DNA from 2 places in the Paenibacillus sp. BK720 genome. Region 2 is predicted to be linked to the other one. Evidence: predicted binding sites of a transcription regulator. Region 2 holds the regulator's gene; the other holds the start of a gene.
What was found. Region 2 encodes NrdR, which represses ribonucleotide reductase genes. Its sites were predicted from a motif close to AACACNATATATNGTGTT; they were not measured.
Positions count from the first base shown of each region.

Region 1: a site for NrdR is predicted at 8,179-8,196, ahead of FHT67_RS08620 (adenosylcobalamin-dependent ribonucleoside-diphosphate reductase). Genes of this name have one in related genera too.

Region 1 covers NZ_JAASRQ010000002.1:394,481-406,832, forward strand. Annotated here, with positions in the region: gene FHT67_RS08560 (hypothetical protein) at 1-441, opposite strand, end outside; gene FHT67_RS08565 (xanthine phosphoribosyltransferase) at 651-1,220, shown strand; gene FHT67_RS08570 (hypothetical protein) at 1,261-1,575, shown strand; gene FHT67_RS08575 (hypothetical protein) at 1,596-1,808, shown strand; tRNA gene FHT67_RS08580 (tRNA-Leu) at 1,925-2,011, opposite strand; tRNA gene FHT67_RS08585 (tRNA-Leu) at 2,134-2,220, opposite strand; gene FHT67_RS08590 (divergent polysaccharide deacetylase family protein) at 2,346-3,173, shown strand; gene FHT67_RS08595 (N-acetylmuramoyl-L-alanine amidase family protein) at 3,138-3,830, opposite strand; gene FHT67_RS08600 (YqzE family protein) at 3,994-4,182, shown strand; gene FHT67_RS08605 (hypothetical protein) at 4,179-5,069, opposite strand; gene FHT67_RS08610 (YqhG family protein) at 5,222-6,160, opposite strand; gene FHT67_RS08615 (DEAD/DEAH box helicase) at 6,157-7,971, opposite strand; gene FHT67_RS08620 (adenosylcobalamin-dependent ribonucleoside-diphosphate reductase) at 8,258-10,852, shown strand; partial or broken gene FHT67_RS30655 (IS110 family RNA-guided transposase) at 11,000-11,245, shown strand; partial or broken gene FHT67_RS30660 (DUF3885 domain-containing protein) at 11,782-12,352, shown strand, end outside.
Region 2 covers NZ_JAASRQ010000001.1:405,044-417,395, reverse strand. Annotated here, with positions in the region: gene FHT67_RS01805 (nitroreductase family protein) at 1-150, opposite strand, end outside; gene FHT67_RS29630 (zinc-binding dehydrogenase) at 291-728, opposite strand; gene FHT67_RS29625 (alcohol dehydrogenase catalytic domain-containing protein) at 807-1,277, opposite strand; tRNA gene FHT67_RS01795 (tRNA-Ala) at 2,443-2,518, opposite strand; gene FHT67_RS01790 (VOC family protein) at 2,872-3,270, opposite strand; gene nrdR (transcriptional regulator NrdR) at 3,348-3,815, opposite strand; gene FHT67_RS01780 (alpha/beta-type small acid-soluble spore protein) at 3,933-4,154, shown strand; gene FHT67_RS01775 (lytic transglycosylase domain-containing protein) at 4,234-4,800, opposite strand; gene coaE (dephospho-CoA kinase) at 4,797-5,393, opposite strand; gene ytaF (sporulation membrane protein YtaF) at 5,434-6,135, opposite strand; gene mutM (DNA-formamidopyrimidine glycosylase) at 6,250-7,113, opposite strand; gene polA (DNA polymerase I) at 7,361-10,033, opposite strand; gene FHT67_RS01750 (S-layer homology domain-containing protein) at 10,164-10,880, opposite strand; gene FHT67_RS01745 (HupE/UreJ family protein) at 10,848-11,162, shown strand; gene phoU (phosphate signaling complex protein PhoU) at 11,221-11,892, opposite strand; gene pstB (phosphate ABC transporter ATP-binding protein PstB) at 11,916-12,352, opposite strand, start outside.

The DNA.
Region 1 (12,352 bases), on a different contig from region 2:
CTCTATGGTCTCCGCGTCGTCCTTCAGGCTGTATACGTCGTCTGCTTTGCCATAGCGCTCGGATACTTTGGTATGGGAATCGCCAATCTGAAGCCCCAGCATGACCGGATGGGAGGCGTCCCATTGCGGTTGTTTGCTTGCTGTGCCGGTGCCGGACGGCGATGCGCTTTTGCCGGAAGATTCCGCGCTCGTATCTCCGCCGGATGCATTTGCGCCGCTTGCTTCGGGCTCTTTGCCGTATTTCCGGCTATCCTGCCCTTGAGAGTAGGTTTTCTGCGGACTATCGCCAGTTGGATAGGTACCCGAAGAACGCTCGGTTGGCTGCATACCCAAAGGGGGAGTTGAATTCGATGGGTCGGAACAGCCGGTTGCCGCAATGAGAGTAAAGGCGATCACGGCCGACCATTTTGCCGCCTTGTAGTTTCGCGTTGTTTTGTTCATGCGATTGCGCTCCTTTTGGGTCGCTTTTTGTCCCCTATCTTATCTTAATTAACGTCCATATCTGGAAAAAGTTGCTTTGCTTTATATATCTCTTCTATATAAAATGATTCGTCTCCTGCTTCGACAAAAAAAATGAAAAAGCCGGGTTGCGTTGTTCGCCTATCCTATGGTAAGTTATCGAAAAGAGATTTTGGTGGAGGGAAATGACGATGGATATTTTAAAAGAACGAATTTTAGAGCAAGCGTCGGTGCTTTCAAACGATGTGTTGCGGCTGGATTCCATACTTAACCACCAGGTCGATCCTGCTCTTACGATGGAAATGGGACATGAATTCGCAAAACGGTTTGCTGACGAGAAAATTACGAAAGTCGTTACGATTGAATCCTCCGGTATTCCCGTTGCTTATGCCACGGCGTACGTACTAGGTGTACCGCTTGTATTTGCGCGCCGCAAGAAAACTCTAATCGCGGATCCGGATGCGTATTCGGAGCGTGTTCCGTCCTTTACAAAGGGGATGGTGACCGATATTATGGTGTCGAAGCAGTTTTTGTCGGCTGAGGATAAAGTGCTCTTCATCGACGATATTATCGCAAACGGCGATGCGGCCCGCGGACTGATCAAGATCATTGAGAGATCAGGCGCAGAGCTGGCTGGCATGGGGATTGTCCTCGAGAAATCCTTCCAGGCCGGTTCGAGAACGCTTCGCGAGCAAGGGGTACGGGTAGAATCGCTAGTAAATGTTACTTCTTTGAAAAACGGGCAAATTCAGTTCGACTAAGTTATAATGAGAGTGAAGGAACCGAGGGGAGGCAGCGGCAATGATAACTTCTGAATTTTTGACTGCGAAACTGGGTGACGCGAAAGTTCACTTCGAACGCGCGCTAGATTGCAAGCATACGGAATTTGATGATTTGTATCCTTATATGATTGAGCATCCGCAATTTTTCTGGTACAAGCGTTATGTTGCATGGTCGGAGCTTCTTACGATTGTGAAGCTTTGCGAAGAGCTCGGTGAGGAATGGAAAGGTCAATTCACGGAACGTCAGGCAGAATATATCGCCAAGCGCGTCATGTCTTCGAGAGTGCTCGATGAATGGTATGAAACCAATGATTCCAAGGAGCATGTCGGTTAGTCCGTACGGAGGGATTAGCGGTGATTAGTGAAGAGCAGTTGGATCGGTTTCGCCAGAGCGGCGAAAAAATCCGTGTCGTGCGCGATGAGATGGAAGTGAACGACGTGGTTGGGATCGTTGTTGCATGGGATGATTCAACCGTCGTAATCCGTCGCCATAATAGGAGAGTCGTCAAGCTGAGCCGCAATTACCGTTTTGAGCTTGCCTCAAGCGAACGCGGTTCCGCGGAATAGCAAGTGTGGCAGGAAACTCTGTATATACAGGGTTTCCTGCTTTTTTGTGCTGAGCAAGAAAAAAAGGTTCCGGTAATCTATCGCTAGACTAACCAAAACCTTTGACTGTTTATGTATGGTGCGGTCGAGAGGACTCGAACCTCCACGGCTGTTACACCACTAGAACCTGAATCTAGCGCGTCTGCCAATTCCGCCACGACCGCATATGTTGTTGCCAACGAATGATATCATACCATTAACGGATAAGATGAGTCAAGTCATTTGTTAAGGAAAAGTTAAAACAAAGAAAAGGGCTCCAGCTCATGCGCTGGAACCCCTTTATGTATGGTGCGGTCGAGAGGACTCGAACCTCCACGGCTGTTACACCACTAGAACCTGAATCTAGCGCGTCTGCCAATTCCGCCACGACCGCATGCCTTAATACGTCCCTAATGGTAGCATGTACGGGTTTCGTTCGTCAACCCGTCTTATAAAGTTGCAAAATTCAGCATATTTTTCCTCGGTTGGACAAACAATGAAGGGGATAAAAGGGAAAGGGTGTATGATGTGAACAAATCGAAAAGGGCAGCTGTCATCTGGCTCATTGCACTCGTGTTAATCATTCCTTCCGGAGCGGGGCAAGCGGTGGCCGCAGAGGAAGGACAACCGGAGTCCGGAAGACAGTTTGCGATTGTCATTGATGATTTCGGCAACGGAATGAACGGCACGGAAGAGATGCTGCAGCTGCCCGTGAAATTTACGGTCGCGATTATGCCGTTTATGCCTACCACCAAAAAGGATGCCGAGGAAGCGCATCGCCTTGGGCATGACGTCATTGTGCATATGCCGATGGAGCCCAATAAAGGGCAAAAAAATTGGCTGGGCCCGGGGGCAATCACGGCTGACCTTAGCGACGCCGAGATTAAGAAACGGGTAGAGGACGCCATTGATAACGTTCCTTATGCGGTAGGCATGAACAATCATATGGGCTCCAAAATTACGGCCGATGAACGGATTATGCGGATCGTCCTGTCGGTCTGCAAGGAGCGAGGATTATTTTTCCTCGACAGCCGTACAACCTTTAAAACCGTGGTGCCCAAGGTAACCGAGGAGCTTGGCGTGCCCGCACTCGCAAACAACGTATTCCTTGATGACGTGTATACGGAGCAGCATGTGTCGAAACAAATGACGATTGCGAAGAAGCATCTGGAATCCCATGATACTTGCATCGTTATTGGTCATGTTGGACCTCCGGGCAAAAAAACGGCAGCCGTCCTCAAAGCATCCATTCCGACGATGCAATCGGACGGCCAGGTTGAATTCGTTAAGCTGTCGCAGCTGGTGCCTTCGTTATCGGGTGATCCATTTATACTGCCGAATCCCTGAGGCGATTGCCGACGCTACGCGCAGCTGCTCCCGAGGATCTGTGAGCATCGTACGGTCGCCTTCATGGCTGATAAAGCCCATTTCGACAATGACGGCTGGCTGGTCCACCTTGCGCAGCAAATAGAAAGGCTTGCCCTCCCTCGGGTAAAAGGCGGTCTGCTGTTGTCTGTTCAGCGTATCCTGTATGCAAAATGCAAGAAGCGCGCTTTCCCCGGTAGACTGATGCAGCACAAGCGGACCATGCTTGGATCGGTCCTTGGTCCAGTTCACGTGAAGGCTGACCAGCATGGTGGTCTCGATCTCGTCGGTTAACTGGCGGCGTTGCGACAAATCGCGCTTATGCCGCGATCTGCTCACATGCCATCGGTTGTCTTCGCTTAGCGCATAATCGCCGGTACGATTCAGTACGGCCGGGATCCCCTGACTATTAAGAAGCAGGTAAAGCTTCTGGGCGATGGCCAGATTGATATCCTTTTCCAAGGTATTCCCGGCTGATGCGCCCCCGTCAATTCCTCCGTGTCCGGCATCAATCAACACAATAGCCGAAGGCATCGTCCAACCGTCCTCGGGCGCATGGGCGATTTGCTGTTTGTTTTCCGGAAAGGCAGCTGACAGCTCGGGCGCAAGGCAAAGCAAGCCGATTAACGCAAAAACCATAACACGCACGACAAACAATTTGAATTCCTCCTTCAATAGGCCAAGACTTGCGCGTAAAGCAGCTATCGATAGCGTGGCTTATTGAAGGAAAACTCATGCATGTTTACGATCTGGACATTCCGGGCAAACTTCTAGTAACAAATAAACCGAAGAGGTGATCGAAGTGGCAAATGGACATGATCTGATTAAATATATGACCGTGGAATTTGTGAACTACATCGAGACGCCGAGGGATGAACGCAAAGCGGCGAAGGCGACAGCCAAGGCTGCAAGGGAGCATTGGCTGTCGCGCTGGTTTGGATGGGGCGGCGCCAGCGTATTGTTATGGTGGAGAGGCCGTACGGAACGTTAGCGATAGAAGTGACCGAGCTCGGCAAGAAGCTTGAGGGGAATGTACCTTGTGCTGCTGCCGAGCTCATCTGTTTCCAGGGCGGCATAGACATTGCCGTCGCCCCAGTTGTGATAGCCGGTTACCGACCACACATAAAGCATCTCCTTATTAAAGCGCTCTACCGTAAAGCGGAGAGGCGTTGTGGAGCTTAAAGCTTTGAGCACGATGCCGGTATCCTCGGCGGACGCTGTAATCGGTTTTTCCGTAAGCCACGGCATTTCATTGTACGGATCAAAAGAACGGCTTTTAACGGCTCTCACAATCAAGGTGTTGCCTTGAAGGGCGTAACGCGAGGCAAGTCCTTCTTCCGCTTTGGCGGTTTTTTCCCAAGTATCCTGCTGCAACGGGAGCCATTCGCCGCTCATACCGTCCAAATACGTGTCTTCCGTTGAGCCGCTAACGTCCCAGACGGCGAGCAACGGATGAATATACAAAGCTTGGTTCGAATCCGGCAAGGAGGAGAGAAGCTCCAGCTGGGCAAGGGATTGGCGCAGCGTAGTCTGGTCAAACAAGTATTCCCCCTTACCGTATTCCCCAAGCGCAAACCCGCCATTTTCCTTGGCTTGAATAACCAAGTACCCGGCCGGTTGTCCTTTATCTTTTACAATCGCAATCCAGCTGTGCATGCCGGGTCCAAGAGGCGATACGGCAAATTCGGCATGACTCCACGCTTTGAACTCCGGTAACTTGGCAAGCTCGTCCATCCAGCCGCGTACGGTGGATTGAAGCTCCGTTTCTTGTTGAACCGTCGCGGACGGAATCGATTCCGCCTGAAGGCTTTGAGCCGTGACAAGGAATGTTGACACCACCAATGCGGCAATAACCGTATGTCGAATCCACTTATTCACCCTGGCACATCCTTTCTTTCTTTTGCATCCGTTTCTGACATGATCTCATTATATGGGACAAGCCCGCAGAAGGCTGTTGGAACCTGTCGCGGGCGCAGATCAATCGGTCGTTCTATTTTTGGCGTATTGATGCGAATGCCGTCTGATTGTCTCTATTCAATGCCTTCCAGGTGGAAAATACCGCAGTTAATGGCGGAAGCCGTCACCCGCGGTTCATACTGCCATTTGATCTCGGTCTGGCGCTGGTTGAATTGCTCTTCGATGGCTTCCTTGGCATTTTCTTCGGCATGCTTGATCATCGGATCGTAATAATGCCGGATTCTGTCGAGCTCTTCCTCCAGCCTTGCCGCAGCATCGGCAGCCCAAGCATAGTCGTAATTTCTGAGCTTGCGTTCCAGCGTTGTCTCGATAACGCCCAATGCCTTTGCATAGGACAGGCCGTTGCGGGTCAAATGGATATTCGAGGGCAGCCGCGGCGTGAGCTTCAAATTTTTAAGCCGGTCGTAGAAATTCTCGACCACCAATCCCGTTGCGAGAGAGACGCCGTAGCTGTGAATTTCCTCGCGCTTCCTGTCGCACGCGAATTCGACGCGCATATTAACCCCGAGCCAGGCGGTGTAGGGTGTCGATTGGAACGGAGTGCTGGACCGCCTTTCCGGTTCCTGGAACAGGTTCACGTAGCTGCCCGAGTTTTTGGCTGCGCCAAACAGCTGCTCCAGCTTGCGGGAGCCGAAATAGAGATCTTCCCTTGGCGTACGGATGCCGCCTGCCAAGTTGTTGTTTACGAAGCCGAAGGAGCGGTTTAGCGCCGCATCCACCGCATTCGTAACCGGGCCCGGTGCTGGCGCAGCCGCCGGCGCGGCAAACTCCTCCTCGTATTTCTCCTTGTCGGTGACGAACAGATAAGTCATTGTCTCCGGTTCGGAGCCGGTACGGTCAACAAAGCTCCAGTAGAAGGGGCGGTTCGTCAGTTCACGGTCGGCGGCAGGAGAGAGCTTAACCGTGAAGTGAGCAGGCGACTTCTCCAGTATCGAGCATTGGGTAGCCTCAAGAAAACGCTGTACATATTTATGAACCTGCTTGGAATTCACGGTCTCACCTCGACTTTCTGGCCCAGCGCGGTCATTTGGGAGAGGATGGTTGGCCCTTGGGGCGTCTCCGGCGATTCCGTCTCATCACGAAGCTTGGACAGGGTGGAACCCAGATGACTCAGCCTTTGTTCCAGATGAACGGCGTCTCCCTCGGATTCGAGCAGCATTCGTGCCAGCTGCTGCTCGATGGAGCCGGCATCCGATTCGAACCGTTCCAGAATATGGTCGAGTTCCCCGATGACAAGCTCAAACAGATTGATCTTCTCATGCAGCAGGTTAACGATATGCTCTTCGATGGTCCCGAGCGTGCACAGATTATAGATTTTGACGTCTTCCTTCTGCCCAAGCCGGTGAACGCGGCCGATCCGCTGCTCGACGCGCATGGGATTCCATGGGAGGTCAAAGTTAATCATGTTGTGGCAGAACTGCAGATTGATCCCTTCGCCGCCGGCTTCGGTAGCGATAAGCACTTGGGCGCGGCCGCGGAACAGATCCATCATCCAGTCCTTTTTGCCGCGGTTCATGCCGCCCCGGTACGGCACGGCTAATATATTGTGCGAGCGGAAGAACTGCAGCAGGTATTCCTGCGATGCCCGGTACTCGGTGAAGATGATGACTTTGTCGTTAATCTGCTGAATAAGCTCCATTACTTTTTCGGCTTTTGTATTGGCTTTGATCTGTTTAATAAATTCAACCAATTCCCAGATTTTCGGACGGATCGGGGAATCCTCGGCCGTCTTCTTGAACAGATTAACAAGCGTAATAAACACGGCGTCTCGGCTGCTGCATACCTCGCGTTGCAGCGTAACTAGCGGGAGCATGCTCATCATATCTACGCCGTCTTCCTTGTAACGGTCCCGAACGAATGCCGTAACCGCGTCATAGAGAGCCTTCTCTTCCGAGGACAGCTCCAGCGGAATATTTTTCACGACGCGCTTGGTGAACGATATGCCGCCGTCTCCGCGCCGGTTGCGGATCATGACGGTGGACAGCGCATCCTGCAGCTGATCTTCATTTTTCGGCAGGCGTTTGTCGACCACGAAGTTCGCTGCAAACTCGCTTTGACCGCCTAGCTGGCCTGGCTTCAAAAGCGTGATAAGATTATATAACTCATCCAGATCGTTCTGAATCGGAGTTGCCGTCAGAAGAAGGCAATATTTTTTTCGGAGCTGGAGGGCAAATTGGTAGTTTGTCGTCTTTTTGTTCTTGAGCTTATGCGCTTCGTCGATAATGATCATGTCGTAATCCTGGCCCAGAATAATCTCGCGGTGCGGATCACGCTTGGCCGTGTCTATGGAGGCGACGACAACATCGTATTGCCAGGTATGCTCCTTCTTTTGCGCGACGGCGGAGATGCCAAACTTCGAATTCAGCTCTCTCACCCACTGCAGGACGAGGGAAGCGGGAACAAGAATAAGAGCCTTCCGGACGAGACCGCGCACCATGTATTCCTTGATGACCAGTCCGGCCTCGATCGTTTTGCCAAGTCCGACTTCATCGGCGAGAATAGCGCGGCCGCCCATCTCGTGAACCACCTTGCGCGCCGTATCCACCTGATGCGGCATCGGCTCGAACGATGGGAGCGTGCGCAAGCATTGCAGCTGCTCAAAGCTGTCGACCCGCTTGGCTTGCTCGGCTTCCATGGTCAGCTGATAGAGCGTCCAATCATCCCATGGACCGTTCTTGGCGACCCGGTTCTGAAGCTCGTCGAACCAGGTGCGGTCACATTGCAGGTCGACAAGCGGATGAAGCTTGCGCCGGACCGTATTAGCTTCCGTAGAGGCGGGATTCACATTCGCCTGATCATTCATAGTAAAGGTCACGATAGGCAGCTCCTTTTGCGAATAGAGATAGTTGTCAATAGTATGACCTTTTTCATCAAATCTTAGTAAATAAGCAGTAAAATTAGCGATAAGACAAGCAATAGAAAGAGAATAGCCAATGTAAGCGGAGAAAAGCGGCGAAATAGGTAAAAACAGCTGTGGATACCGATATGTAGTATAGTATAATAAGCAGTACACACAATATATGGTGCCCGACACATGCGATAAGAGGTGTGTATGCGAGATGAGGGACATGGGAGGAAGGACCAATCGGATGGCAATGACGCAGAAATTGGAAGGCCTTAGCGAAAAAATATTTTTGGACCGTTATGCATGGAAAAACGCGGACACAAAGAATACGGCAGTAGGGGATGTCGTACTGGTCCTGACGAAGGATGATCCAAAATTCCCGGCCAAGGAGGTTGGGGAAGTCATCGGACGCAGCGGCGATGAGGTGACCGTTAAGCTAAGAAGCGGAGATACCGTGACATCCAGCGTGGAGAAGCTCACGCTTACTATAGAGAAGACTCCGGAAGAAATGTGGGACCGTCTGGCGGGTGCGATGGCTGGCGCCGAGAAAGGCGAAGAAAAGCAGCGCGCCTGGACGGAAAGGTTCCGTTATATTCTCGATGACTGGAAGCTCGTTCCGGGCGGCCGTATTGCTGCCGGTGCCGGCGCCAGCGAAGAATTGACGTTGTTCAACTGCTACGTTATTCCTTCGCCGAAGGACAGCCGCGGCGGAATTATGACAACTCTGTCCGAAATGACCGAAATCATGGCGCGCGGCGGCGGCGTGGGAATCAATCTGTCTTCGCTGCGTCCTCGACGGGCGATTGTTGCGGGCGTTAACGGCTCCTCCAGCGGTGCCGTATCCTGGGGCGGTTTGTTCAGCTATACAACCGGTCTGATTGAGCAGGGCGGAAGCCGCCGAGGCGCGCTTATGCTGATGATTAACGACTGGCATCCGGATGTGCTTGATTTCATTACCGTCAAGCAGACGATGGGGCAAGTGACGAATGCGAATCTGTCGGTATGCGTGAGCAACGCTTTTATGAAAGCCGTGAAGGAAGACCTGGATTGGGAGCTTGTCTTCCCGGATACCAAGGAAACCGATTACGACGAGCTGTGGAACGGCGATCTGGATGCCTGGAGAAAGCTGGGCAAGAAGGTTGTCCATTATAAAACGGTTCGCGCGCGCGACGTCTGGCATACGATTATCGAATCGGCATGGAAATCGGCTGAACCCGGCGTCGTCTTTATGGAGTATTACAACCAGATGTCGAACAGCTGGTATTTCAACCCGATTATTTGCACGAATCCTTGCGGCGAGCAAGGGCTGCCGGGCTGGGGCGTCTGCAATCTGTCCGCGATTAATCTGTCCAAATTTTACGATGAGAGCAAGCACGACGTGAATTGGGAGGAGCTGGCTAAGGTAACCCAGTGGTCCGTTCGTTTCCTCGACAACGTCATAGACACGACGCCTTATCACTTTGAAGAAAATGAGAAGAACCAGAAGAAGGAGCGCCGCGTAGGCCTTGGCACGATGGGGCTTGCCGAGTTTATGATCAAGCTTGGCATCCGTTACGGCAGCCCTGAATCCCTTCTGTTCCTCGATAAAATATACGGCTTTATGGCAAGAGAGGCTTATCTCTCTTCGGCGGAGATCGCTTCGGAGAAAGGTTCGTTTGAAGCGTTTGACGCGGAGAAGTTCCTGCAAAGCGGCTTTATGAAAAACATGGTGGCGGAATTCCCGGAGGTAGGCGAAGCGGTGCTGGCCAAAGGCATGCGCAACGTTACCGTTATTACCCAAGCTCCGACGGGCAGCACGGGTACGATGGTGGGGACATCGACAGGCATCGAGCCTTACTTTGCCTTCGAATACTTCCGTCAAAGCCGTCTCGGCTTCGACAAACAGCTGGTGCCAATCGCGCAGGCATGGAAGGATGCGCATCCGGGCGAAGAGCTGCCGGATTATTTCGTAACGGCGATGAATTTGTCCGCGAAGGATCATATCCGCGTGCAAGCGGCGATTCAGCGCTGGGTAGACAGCTCGATCTCGAAGACGGCGAATTGTCCTAGCGACTTTACGGTTGAAGAAACAAAAGAGCTGTACGAGATGGCCTTTGATCTGGGCTGTAAAGGCGTTACGATCTACCGCGACGGCAGCCGCGACGTTCAAGTATTGTCGACGAAGAAAGACGATGCCAAGCCGGATGCGGCTGGCGAAGCAGCTGCGGCAGCGGAAGCAGTGAAAGAAGAGGATAAACTCGAGACGCTGAATACGACGCTTAACGCGAAGGTATCGCCGCATGCGGAGCAGGAATTCGACAAGCAGTATAAACGCCGCCCGCAAATTCTTCGCGGGGCAACCTATAAAGTAAATACGCCGTTTGGCATGGCGTATATCACGATTAACGATCTGAACGGTATTCCGGGCGAAATCTTCCTGAACGTAGGCAAAGCGGGCTCCGACGTGTTTGCGATGGCGGAAGCGCTTGGCCGCGTATGCTCCTTGTTCCTCCGCTACGGAGATCACGGCAACAAAGCGAAGCTGTTGATCAAGCATCTTAAAGGCATTGGCGGCACGGGCGCTATCGGCTTCGGAGCCAATCGGGTAGAATCCATCGCTGACGCTGTTGCGAAGGCGCTGGAGATTCATATCGAGAGCACGAATGAGCAGGCGGCTGCTTCTGAACCGGTAAGCGCGGCTCCTTCTTTAGCCGTTGCCGCAGCGCCGGCAGCCGAAGACTCGCATAAGCATGGCGAGGTTACCTCTCGCGACTTATGCCCGTCCTGCGGATCAGCATCGCTGATCAATGTCGAGGGCTGCAAACAATGCAGCAATTGCGGTTATAGCAAGTGCAATTGAATAAAAAACAAGCGAAAATCTCTCGATGAATGAATGTCCGCTGTAATATCATATGTCACATCTTGTAATATAAAATGTCACTAAAATTGGTTATGATGTCAAAGCCCGAATCCCTTGTGGATTCGGGCTTTTTTGTATAATAGGACTGTTCTTTCAAAACGAGGTGACTCTGCTTTACGGAAATATCTCTACCTTGCAACGGTTCGGCTCGTTTGGAATAATCCCGTTTTCCGTTACCTGCATGAGCATAATTTGCAAGTAAAGAAGATGAAGAAGCAGCAATCCATCTTTAAATTAATCGGGAAGTTAGCACGCATTTTAGTTGGTATGGTTCAGCGAGGAGAAAAGTTTACGCCCGAGAAAACCATCCTAGCCTGGGGAGAAGCAGCTTAAGTTTTATTAGTATTCACGTATATTGACTCATTCGCAGGATTTCACAAAGAAAGCACGGAGGACCGAGTTCGTTTCCCATAAGGGCCAGACCCATCCGCTAAACGCTATCGGTCTCCACACCTTGGACAGGTATAACGAAGGAATGTAAGGGCAGTGACCCGTTGAGATTTGGGAGGGTGAACCTCCAGGGGAGAAGTGGAGTATGCATGCAGTAGTAACTAATTGGGGGATATTTCCTAATGGTTCCTCTGTTTCAGCATGCCCGACCGAAAGCCCAAACAGTACTATACCAATTCATACTTAAGATAAACCTGAATCAAGATGTAGAAATCCTGCGAATGAGTGAGTATATGTGAGATAAACCCTTAAAACCGAGGGACGGGAGACGTTAGCTGAGAACAACGTAATGGTGACTGACTAGCTGATCAGTTGCCATTTTTGTTAAAATAATGGGCTGGAGAGCCAAATCCAAACATTAAGGATATTGGTCAATGCGACATGGTAAAATGGTGATTAAAAGCAAAGGGAAAACTTCAATGAATATTGTAAAAGAAATTAAAGCTCAAGGTCCTTATATCCGTTTTGAATTAGGACTCGAAAGCTTGACGGAAGAGGCGTATCGGAACGAAAGTCTTCGTCGCGTGAGTGCCACTTATCATACAATTTTCGAACCTGAAGACGATGTGATTTTTATACATCGCACCAGCTATGGTATGAATGAAAAACGGATAGGTAAAGTACGATTAAAGCGTTTCTTCCTAACACGGTTGAAGCACACGTGATCGAGCACTTTACCATATGAGTTTGATGAGACTGATGACGAATTTTACACTAAAGAATGGTCCGTTGAAGTTAAAGCGAAAGAAATCAAAAAGTCGTATGTACTTGAATCCATTGAGAATACCGACTTCATGCGCAAACCGAGTGCCGACGGTCGGATTTACTTGTATAACAAAACAAAAGGCATCTTGTTTCACATGTATGACGATCGTGGTTGCGATGTCTTTAGTTCCAAAATAAGTACACTTTCGCCTCTTTACTATTTACATCGAAAATGGATTTTGGATTTTAACCGATACGAAATTGACAATCTTTTCGGTGAAGGAC
Region 2 (12,352 bases):
GCGGGTAGTTTGATTATTAAACGCCGATGGTGTATGTTTAACGGTTTCCTCAATTATTTCTTGAATACTTTGATCCGAAATTGGCGATTCTTTGGTAATTCCATAAATTGAGCGCCGTTCGCGCAGTGCAGTGAATAAATCTTTCTCCAAGGTTTTCATGATATCTCTCCTTACCTTATCTTTCAATAATTTTTTTCGACTGAATCCGGTGGTGATTTCAACTAAATTAATTCGAAATCGGGCATGAGTGACAACTATTTTTCAAACAATTATGCCCATTTCATTGTCAGTTACGGACGAATACGAATGATCGTCTTACCCTTGATCCGCTCAGTCGGGTTAAAGGCGGCGACAGCTTCATCGAGGGACGCCACTTTACCGATGTTTGTCCGTAATCGTCCATCACGCACTCGCTGGGCGATCTCAATCAGTTGAGCACGATCGGAAACGACAATGAAATCGATCGCTAAACCGTTTACAGGCCGCACCTCGGGCGGGCCGGCGACGGTCACCAACCGTCCTCCCTCTCGCACTAGACCCGTGGACCGACTCCCGATATCGCCACCGAAGACATCAAAAACTAGATCAACGGAACCGATGTCTTCCAGCGAATCGTTTTCAAGGTCTACGAACTCCTGCACGCCGAAGTCGAGTGCCGTCTGACGGTGTGCAGCTCGTCCGGTTCCGATAACGTAAGCGCCGGCTTGACGTGCGAGCTGTGCCGCCATCGATCCGACAGCACCGGCCGCTCCGTGCACAAGGACACGCTGACCCGACCGGAGGTGACCGTGCTCGAACAAACCTTGCTAGGCAGTCAGGCCCGACATTGCTACAGCTGCACCAACCGTGAAGTCAACCTCACTCGGTAGCGGAGCGAGGTTGCGTGCTTCGACGACTACATACTCCGCGAGGCTGCCGTCGCGAGTCCAGTCCGTAAGACCGAAAACCCGATCTCCAACCGACAGGCCAGTTGTGCCATATCCGAGGGCGGTGACCACTCCAGCCACCTCGTGTCCGGGGATCGACGGCGTCCGGTCCCGCCCTAAACGATCGATCCAGGTCGAAGGCCACGTCAACTCATCCCCTGTGAATCCTGATGCATGAACCTGAACAATGACATCGCCGTAGTTCGCGCCTGAAAGGCTTGAGAGCATCGCCACGTCCGGCTTCGGCCGTTCCACCAGTTTCATGCCAGCTGTTCCCTCAGCTTCGTCCGTCACCACAATCGCTTTCATTTGCTCCCCATATAGTTTTGCCTGGTTCTCCAAGTTATCCATGAAACCTCTCCTTACATACTTTTGAATTTTCTATCTTTCAAGGTTCCTATGTCCACGGGACATCATCTGCGGCATGGAGGTTACTCATTCCTCCTTTCTGCACATAATTTTATTATAAACATTACAAAAAAAAGTTATGTGAAGTAGATTACAAACTTGAATTTATCTTATAACTTAGAGAAAGGTTAATATAAAAAGAGCTGTTTAGGATAGGGATTGCCCCTTGGAACTGAACTCCTATTGTTAGACACGACTAACAATGGAGGTGCAGTTTTTTTCCTTATTACAGTTTAGAAGTGAAATTAGAAGCTATTCATTAATATCAAAATGGTGCTGAAGGAGTAAAAAGCATCATTGCAAAATCAATAGGTGTTAATCAGTAAGCTCTACGTATGTCAATGAGACAATGTGAATATCACGGGCACGGCTTAAAAGGTTTTGAAAAAATACACAGCATACTCCATGGCATATAAACTAGACGTACTCAATTACATGAACGACAACGGGGACGTCTCCAAATAAGCAGATCTCATTTTCAATATCTCATCTGCAGGGATAATTAGAAAATGGCATAGCCTATTCAATAAAAATGGGATTGACGCCCTAAAACCAAAGGAAAAGGAGCGTCGCTGTATGACGGAAAAGGATAATAAGGGGCACAAAAATCAAGAAGCTGCAGAGGGGTCAATTGATACGCTAAGAGCTGAAGTGGAGCGTCTGCGCAAGGAAGATGCCTATTAAAAAAGTTGAATGCCTTAGTTGAAAGGCTTCAATTCCGGTGTTGCATTACTAATGCTCGCTGAAGTCAACCGTAGTAATACACATTCTCTGGTCAGTTGAAAATTAATTAATAAAACATCTGTAACGAAATCGAGCAAAGCTGCTATGCGGTACTCCAATATGCTTACTTTCATTTAAATCCTGATGGTAATAAAAATTCCCTAAAAATACATCAAATAATTTTCCTCCCCAATTACCGAAAAGTTTAGTCGACGAGGACTTTTATCAGTGAATTCAGACGCCGTGCTCCTCCATTAAAAATATACCTTCGAGGCCTTCTCACTTCATTGCGTCCGCGCGGACGAACCCGAGTTCGCCCCCTTTTGGGCTCCACCATAATAAACAGAAAACCACGTCAAATTTGACGTGGTTTGATTGTTTATTATGGTGGAGCCAAGGGGGATCGAACCCCTGACCTCATCGCTGCCAGCGATGCGCTCTCCCAGCTGAGCTATGGCCCCGGACAAGCAAAATAATAGCACAGACATTTCCACACTGTCAATGATTTTGCTTGTTTATTTTTACAGTCACTTCACATAGCCAAAACCCTAGTATCGAAAATCTCTTCTCTTCGTGTCCGGCTGCCATTCTTATCTCGACGCAACGCTCCCTTGTTTCCTGCTCGTTATACAGAATTACCGCATTGCAATGCGTCCAATTATTCTCATGCAGATCCGCAATCGTCTCCTGCATCATTGTGCGTGTACTTCCCATCCTGACGGGCGCTTGCTTCTATTATGGTATCGAAAAGAATAAAAAATCCGCTTATCTCCATTCATTATAGAGAAAAGCCAAGCGAGCCCGCGCGGTAGAATTAATATAGAAAAAATGATGTATAATTCGATACTTCCACCAGATTGTGATCCGGATCGCGGAAGTACACCGATATTATTGTTCCTACTGCCCCTGTACGGGCAACCGGACCCTCTTCGATGGGCACCTCGCAAGCAGCCAAATGTCGAATGACCTCATCGATCGGCGTCTTCGTAAGGAGACAGAAATCGGCAGAGCCCGGACTCGGATTTTTTGCCTTCGGTTCAAATTCTTTACCGGCTTCATGCAGGTTGAATTTCTGCTGGCCGAATAACAGCGCCTTCCGGTTATCTCCAAAGACGATGACCTCCATATTCAGCACCTTTTTGTAAAAAGCGACCGTCTTCTCCATATTGGCTACGGTCAATACAAGATGATCCAACGCTTCGATCTTAACCATTTCCCCACTCCCGACTTGTATAGATGCAAAAATAGTCCTTCCCATAAAGGGAGGACTATTCACGCACCATATTAATGTTAATTGTTCATTGGATGTTTGGATAACAGGCTGTTCAGTTCCTTCATGAACATGTCGATGTCCTTGAACTGTCTGTACACGGATGCAAAGCGCACATAGGCCACTTCGTCAACCGGATACAGCTGGCTCATCACGATCTCGCCGATCTCGCGGCTTTCGACTTCCGCGAGCGCTGTTGTCCGAAGCTCCTTCTCCACTTCGGAGACGATGACCTCGAGCCGTTCAACCGAGACGGGACGCTTCTCGCATGCACGGATCAGACCGCGCAAAATTTTATCGCGGCTGAACTCTTCCCGGCTCCCGTCTTTCTTAATTACAATAAGCGGTGTTTCCTCGATCATTTCGAAGGTCGTAAAACGGCGGCTGCATTTTTCGCATTCACGCCGTCTGCGGATGGACTTGTTCTCGTTAGCTGGCCTGGAATCAAGCACTTTCGTACCGGCAAAATCGCAGTAAGGGCATTTCATTTTTTTCACTCCTTCCGAATCCTGTTTTTATTTTTTAAGAAATTTCCAGTCGTTACCTGAATGAAGTTGCGAATTCCGCACATAATACATTTACCAACCGCAAGGAGGTGAACATCAATGAGCTCGAACAACAACAACAGCAACCAACTGCTTGTACCACAAGCTAACGCAGCACTGGACCAAATGAAATATGAGGTCGCTCAAGAGCTGGGTATTACGTTGTCGCAAGACGGTTACTACGGCAACCTTCTGACTAAAGACGCAGGTTACATCGGTGGTAACATTACTCGCCGCCTGGTGCAAATTGCAGAACAATCCCTTGCTGGCCGCCAACAATAATTTCATTAGTCATGTATAACAAATGCTTTGGCTGTTCGTCCTGAAGCGACGGACAGCCAAGGCTTCTTCTTGTCCAATTTTAAATAACAGGATAAAGATCTTTGTACTTATTATAATAATAAATAACGCGTTGTACATAGTGACGGGTTTCCCCGTACGGAATTTGATCCGTCGTTTCTAGCTTCCCATCCCATTTGCCCGAATCCAGCCATTTTTTCACATTGCCGGGACCAGCGTTGTACGCTGCGATAACGGCTACCGTATTCTGTTTGAACTGTTTATGCAGGGACTGCAAATACCAGGCCCCTACTTCAATGCTGACATCCGGCCGGTTCTGCAGCATTTCTCTTGTGACATTGTTGAAATCTGCCTGCTTCACGATCCAGTCAGCCGTATCTGGCATAATCTGCATGAGCCCAAGCGCCCCTTTTTTAGAGACTTGTCCGGTAGAATAATTCGTTTCCGTCCGGATAATGGCCGCAATCAGATGCGGGTCAACCCCATAATTGGATGCGCTTGCTCGTATGTCTTCCTTGTACTCAATCGGATACATCATCCGGGCAAGCCAATTGGAATTAAGGAATAAGACGCCAATGAAGCCAATGAGCAGAATGAGCAGCACTCTTTTTCGGACTAACCACCTCATGGCAAACCCTTGCTCTTCCAAAATTCGTCCACCTGCCGCCTTGTCTCATCAAGTGAACCGCTATTATCTATAACCCAATTCGCGCGGCTTCTCTTCTGCTCAATGTCCATTTGAAGTCCAATGCGTCTCCATGCTTCTTCTGCTGCTAATTCGTTCCGCTCCATCAGCCTTTGTAACTGAAGCGTCTGGGGAACATATACGACCATCACCCCGTCGTATAGCTCTTCTTGGCCCGTCTCGTATAAAAGAGGAATATCCGCAACGACCAATTGACTGGGGTTCTGTTCTTCATACTGTTTGATCCGCTGCCGCATGCGGCCCCGTATAGCCGGATGCAGGATATTCTCAAGCTGCGCAAGCAAATCGCGGTTGTTGAACACGATGCTGCCAAGCGCCTTGCGATCCAATGTTCCATCCGTATGTATAACAGCTTGTCCAAACGCAGAGGCGACCGCTTCTAAAGCCGGTTCGCCGGGCATAACAACTTCTCTCGCAACCTGATCGGCATCGACCAGCATCGCACCGCGTTCTACCAGCATGGCAGCCACGGTGCTTTTGCCGGTAGCGATTCCGCCGGTTAAACCGATCTTCATTAGCTTTCACCTCATTCAAGTGAATCCCGTTCCCGTAACTTTATAACAGCTTTAATATGCCGATTATGATTAATAAGATGCCCGGAAGCACCGATATCGCCTGCATGCCTTTCCAGTTCGAGAACCGGAAGCCGAACCGCATCCCGCCAAGCAGGAATAACGCACTGGCCGCAGCAATCATAATAGGGGTTAATAAAGGAGATAATCCGATCATGGCCGCTCCGATTCCGGCGCCAAACGCGTCAAACGACAAGGCTACGCCAAGCATTAACGCTTCGGTTGCGGAGATCGTTCCCGACTTATCCACGTCGGCGGCTTGCGGAGTCCGCAATATTTGTATAACCAATCCCAAGCGCTTCAATTCAACAATCACCACTAGAACCGGATGCGTGCGGTCAATCTGCTCCGTATCCGCCGCAGAATGATTCGAATCATCTTCAGCTTGGCCTTCGCCAGCTCCCGCTTCCCGACCGCTCCGCCGCAGCTGCAGCAGCGCCCATGTGCCGATGCACACAAGCACAACCGCTCCAATCAGCTTAGCCACAAAAGGCGATAAATACCCCGTAATCCATGAACCAACGATCATCGATAAGAAAATGACCAACCCTGAGCAACAAGCGATAATGATAACCGACAAGAGCGGTATTCTTATTCGCCGCAATCCGTATGTCACGCCTACTCCGAAGCCGTCCACACTGACAGCGAAAGCAAGCACCAGCAAAGAAGCAAAATGCGCGAACAACCCGCAGCCCTCCCCGCATACCGGACGTCTCTAGCCGCACAGAAGCGCTTATCTAGACATCCGCCTATTGTTTCGTAACAACAATAGCATATGCGGGGAAATCGTTACGGTGCATTAAACCTGAGGGACAGCCTTTTTGCGCGCCTTCGGCAAAGGCTGGCAGCTTGCGCAGGTATGCGTTCCTCTTCCGCCTACAACCGATTTCTCGATTAATCTGCCGCAGCTTGCGCAAGGCTCGTCTTTTCTGCCGTACACCAGCAGCTGGTGCTGGAACATCCCCATTTCGCCCTGGCCGTTCACATAGGATTTAATGGATGATCCGCCTGCCGCGACAGCCTTCGCAAGCGTCGATACGATCGCCTCATGGAGACGTATCCATTCCGCCTTCTTCAGAGAATCCGCTGTCCGCTCCGGATGAATGCCTGCCAGGAACAAAGCCTCATCCACATAAATATTGCCAAGCCCCACCACATATTCCTGATTTAAGAGAAGCGGCTTGATTAGACCTGATTTTTTTCCAAGCAGGCCTCTCAAGGCATCCGCCGTAAACGCCTCATTCTCCAGCGGCTCGAGGCCAAGCTTGCTTAACGGCTTCATCTCGAATTCCGTACCCGGCTCGAACAGATGCATGGTGCCGAATTGGCGTACATCCTTGTATCTCAGGTCCGTTCCGTCATCGAAGTGGAACAGGACATGCGTATGAAGCTCCACCGGCTCGTCGCTTGGGAATACGCCGTAGCGTCCTTCCATCCGAAGATGGGAGACCAGCACGAGACCGTCCAGCACGATTCTCAAAAACTTTCCGCGACGCTCAACCGTCTGAATCGTCCGTCCGGCAAGAGCCGCTTCGAACGCCTCCGGTTCTTCAGGGCGTTGTATGATACGCGGCAGCTTCACTTCTACCGAAGCGATTCGCTTGCCTGCGACTAATTCAATTAATGTTCTTCTGACCGTTTCTACCTCTGGCAATTCGGGCATTCTTATTCACCTCAAACCCATTATACCTGATTCGGATGGGCTTCGGGACGGGATAGTTTTGTCAATCCCGTTGCTTAGGCGAAACTTTCGCCCTGCTTGGATTGGCTCAGCCACTCCAAGCTTCTAATTGCGAAACTTCGCTTTGGACAGGATAGTTGTCAATCCCGTTGCTTAGGCGAAACTTTCGCCCTGCTTGGATTAGCTCAGCCACTCCAAGCTTCTAATTGCGAAACTTCGCTCCTGCTCCTTACTTCGCCTCGTACCAGTTGACGCCATAGTTCACGTCCGCCTTCAAAGGCACGTCCAGCTTCAAAGCGCCTGCCATGGTGCTTGGCACAAGCTCCTTCATGAGCTCGAGCTCCTCTTCCGGAACTTCGAATACCAATTCGTCATGCACCTGCAGCAGCATGCGGCTCTTCAGACCGCGCTCGCGGAGCGTCTCATCCATGCGCACCATCGCCAATTTGATAATGTCGGCTGCCGTGCCCTGAATCGGCGTATTCATCGCCGTACGCTCAGCGAACGAGCGGAGATTGAAGTTGGAGGCCTTGATATCCGGAAGATACCGGCGGCGTTCCAGCAAGGTTGTCACGAAGCCGTCGCGGCGGGCTTGCATCACAATATCGTCCATGTACTTGCGTACGCCTTGGAACACTTCGAAATATTGCTCAATGAACCTCGCGGCTTCCTTCCGCGTAATATTCAAGTTTTGCGACAAGCCGAAATCGCTGATGCCGTATACGATACCGAAGTTAACAGCCTTCGCCGAGCGGCGCATATTCGCATCCACCTGATCGGCCGATACGCCAAATACGTCCATCGCGGTTTTCGTATGAATATCCATGTCATGGATAAAAGCTTCCTTCAGGCGCTCATCGCCCGAAATATGGGCGAGAACGCGCAGCTCGATCTGCGAATAGTCCGCCGCTAGAATGTACCAGCCCGGCTCGGAAGGCACAAACGCCTTGCGGATTTGCCGGCCTTCCTCTAGCCGGATCGGAATGTTCTGCAGATTCGGGAATTGGCTGCTGAGACGCCCTGTCGCCGCGATCGTTTGACGGTAATACGTATGAATTTTGCCCGTTTCCGGACGAACCTCTTTCAGAAGCCCCTCAATATACGTTGACTGCAGCTTGGACAACGTACGGTAATGCAGAATCAACGGAACGATCTCGTGATAAGGAGCCAGCTTTTCCAATACTTCCGCATCCGTCGAATAGCCGGTCTTCGTCTTCTTCTGCGCGGGAAGTCCCAGCTTCTCAAACAATACCTCGCCAAGCTGCTTCGGAGAGCCAATATTGAACTCCGTTTCGGCCAAGCGGTAAATTTCGCTCACGGCTGCCGACAGCTTGCTCTCCAGCTCGCTGCCGAGACGCTCGAGCTCCGCCTTTTCCACCTTAATGCCTTGTCGCTCCATGCCGGCCAGCACAACGGACAACGGCTGTTCCAGCTCGAAATACAACTCGTTCATGCCCCGCTTCTCGAGATCCGCGCGCATCAAAGCCGTAAGCTTGCGGACCGCATCCGCCTTCACGGACAAGTGGCGGTATAACGCCTCATTATCCGGTACTTTGAATTTCGCGCCTTTGCCGTACACCGCGTCGTCATGAGGAACCGAGGACTGGCCGTAACGGTCGCATAACGCGTTTAGCGTGAGGTTCGTATCGGTCGGGTCGAGCAGATAAGCGGCCAATTGCACGTCAAAAGCTACACCGCGCCATTCGATTCCTCGCCAGCCAAGCGCCAGCTCCGTCTTATGCGTGTCAAAACCGTTTTTAGGCTTGTCCGCATCCTCCAGCCATTTCCGCAGCTCCGCCGCGAACGGTTGTTGAAGCGCCGCTATCGGCACCACGTACGCCGTATCCCCTGCCGCCGCAGCAAGACCCAGTACTTCCGCCTGATGAGGATTCTCGCCGATGGCTTCCACGTATAAGCCATGCTCCGTGCTTTGCAAGGCGGACAGCATGTCCTTCAAAGCTTCACCGTCATTATCGGAATCGATAACCACGATGTTAAGCTCTACCGCGGGAGCTGACGTATCGCCGTCGCCCGCACCTGCTCCATTCAGGTCCAGCCGCTCGATAAGCGACTTGAACTCTAGCTTGCGGAACGCTTCGGCAAGCGTTGCGGGCTGGTAGCCCTCGTAACGGATATCCTCCGCGCTGTGCTCAAGCGGCACCTCGCGGAAGATCGTGGCCAGCTTTTTGCTCATGATCGCATCGTCTTTATGCGTCTCGACCTTTTCCTTCATCTTGCCTTTGAGGCTGTCCGTATTAGCGAGTACCTCCTCGACCGTGCCGAACTCATGCAGCATCTTCAGAGCGGTCTTCTCGCCTACGCCGGGGATACCGGGAATATTATCCGATGCGTCGCCCATCAACCCCTTAAGGTCAATGATCTGCATCGGCTTCAATCCGTACTTCTCTTCAATGGCGGCCGGGGAGAAATGCTCAACCTCACTGATCCCTTTGCGCGTGATCGCGATCGTGACGTTATCCGAAGCGAGCTGCAGCATATCCTTATCGCCCGTCACGACCAGCGTCTCCACGTTCCGCTCATCGGCCAGCCGCGTCAGCGTACCGATAATATCGTCGGCTTCGTAGCCGGACAGCTCGAATTGGGAAATGCCAAATGCCTTCAGCAAATCCTTCATAACCGGGAATTGCTCCGACAGCTCCGACGGCGTTTTCGCGCGGCCGCCTTTATATTCTGTATAGCCTTCATGGCGGAACACGACTTTACCCGCGTCAAAGGCAACCAGCACGTGGGTCGGCTTCTCGTCTTCCAGCAATTTAAGCAGCATAGTCGTAAAACCGAATACCGCGTTCGTATGTAAACCTGCTGAATTCGTAAGCGGCGGCATCGCATAAAAGGCCCGGTTTGCGATACTATTGCCATCAATCAATATCCACTTGTCCATTCAGACACCTCACCTAATCGTTCTACCCTCTATCATACCATATTTATCAAGCAATCTCCTCGCAGGCAGACGGGCAAAAAATAAAACCGCCAGGGCATCCGCCCCGGCGGTTTACTTCTATTCATCCCGATTATTTCGCAAATGTCAGAATCGGCAACAGCCTGTACAGCATGGCCACGCTTTCGGCGCGTGTAGCTTTACCTGCAGGGTCAAACTCGTTCCCCGGTTTGCCGTTTACAATGCCAAAGCCCGCAAGCTGGCTGATCGCTTCAGCTGCCCATGCCGGAATTTCGCTCTGGTCCGTAAATGCTCCCGCGCCGGAAGCCTCACCTTTATGCCCCGCAAACGCCAGACCGCGAGACAGAATGACTGCCATTTCCTCGCGCGAAATCGTCTGGTCCGGTCTAAACTCGCCATTTTCATAGCCGTTGATAAGACCGGCTCCTGTTGCAGCGGCTACAACGGAGGCAAACCAATCATCCGCTTGCACATCCCCAAACTTGCCGTTTCCTGCAGCGGCCGGTGTCGCGAGACCAAACAGGCGAACGACCAGCGCCGTGAATTCGGCACGGGTGATGGAGCGGTTCGGATCAAATGTTCCATCGTCCACTCCGTCAACAATGAGGAGGCTCGCGAGCGCATCAATTTCTTTTTTCGCCCAATGGGTCGCTGTGTCGTCAAACGATTTGTCTGTCCGAACGATCAGGAAGGTCCCGTCGGTACGACTCATCACGGAAACCTCGGAGCCGTTGACCGTAAACGGTACCGGAGTGTAGACGGGACTTTTATCGAATCGGTCATCGCCTTTAGCATTGTGTACGTCGCAATCGAAAATATTTTCTCCCAAAAGGTTCGGTTCCGCTGGCTCGTGACCTTCGCCTTTGGTCTGATTCATGGCATGGGCTTCGCGGATATCCTGCTTGGCATGGACATACCCAAACCGTACGTAGCAATCGACTTGGCAAGCTTCAACATCGGGATCGAAATCATCCAGCTTTGCTTAATCGCATTGGCCGTCCCTGTAATCCGGTATGCACAGCATTACAAAGGTTATTTCCGGACGGTACAAGCCGCATCTATTCTGATTGCCGCAGCCGGCGCCTTCTGGTTATGCGAGCGTCTTCTGTAATGAGAGATAAGAAAGCCTGTTACCCGAGTCACTCGGATAACAGGCTTTATATAACTTCTTAAATACTATGCTGCGTGTTCAAATCAGGGCGTTTGTTCGTTACAAGGTACACGACGCTTTCGCCGATGTTGGTCGCATGGTCGCCAATCCGCTCGATATTGCGGGCTACGAAGTTCAGAACCGTTGCCTGCGAGATGTTGCGCGGGTTCTCCATCATTAGCGACAGCAGCTCGCGCGAGATTTGGGCGCAAAGCGCATCCACCTGATCGTCTTCCGTCGCCAGCTTGTAAGCCAGATCCACGTTCTCCTGCACAAAGGATTGAATCGACTCGTACGTCATCGTCTGCACGATTTCCGCCATGCGCGGCAGGTCAATCAATGGTTTGATCAGCGGCTGGCCCTCGAGACGGATAACAAACTTCGCAATGTTTACGCAAAGATCGCCCATTCTCTCCAGATCCGATGCGATCTTGAAAGCGGCCAGAATCCGGCGAAGGTCCTTCGCAACTGGCTGTTGCGTCGCGATCAATTTCGAGCCAAGATCGGTAATCTTGTCCTCCAGATTGTTCAGATGCTGGTCATTGTTGATAATCGCTCTTGCCTTCTCCGTATCCGTGCCGCTTAACGCCGTCATTGAATCAACAAGCGCTTCCTCCACGAATGTTCCCATTTCAACGAGCAGATTGTGAAGCTGCTCCAGGCCATGGTCAAACTCTTTTCTTGTCGTCATCATTTGTACACTTCCCCCTTGTGTTAGCCGAAACGTCCGCTAATGTAATCCTCCGTGCGCTGGTCGCTAGGATTGGAGAACAGCTTCTCCGTTTCCGAGAATTCCACAACCTCGCCGTTCAAGAAAAATACCGTTTGATTCGAAACACGAGCCGCTTGATGCATGTTATGCGTAACCATAACAATCGTATAACGGTCTTTCAGCTCTTGCGCCAATTCTTCAATCTTCAGCGTCGAGATCGGGTCAAGCGCCGAAGTCGCCTCGTCCATGAGCAGAACATCCGGATTAACGGCAATCGCGCGCGCAATGCATAGACGCTGCTGCTGACCGCCGGAGAGGCTAAGCGCGGAGCGCTTCAAATAATCCTTCACTTCATCCCACAGCACAGCCGACTTCAGGCTCGTCTCGACAATCTCGTCCAGCTGCTTCTTGTTCGTAATGCCATGGAGACGCGGACCGT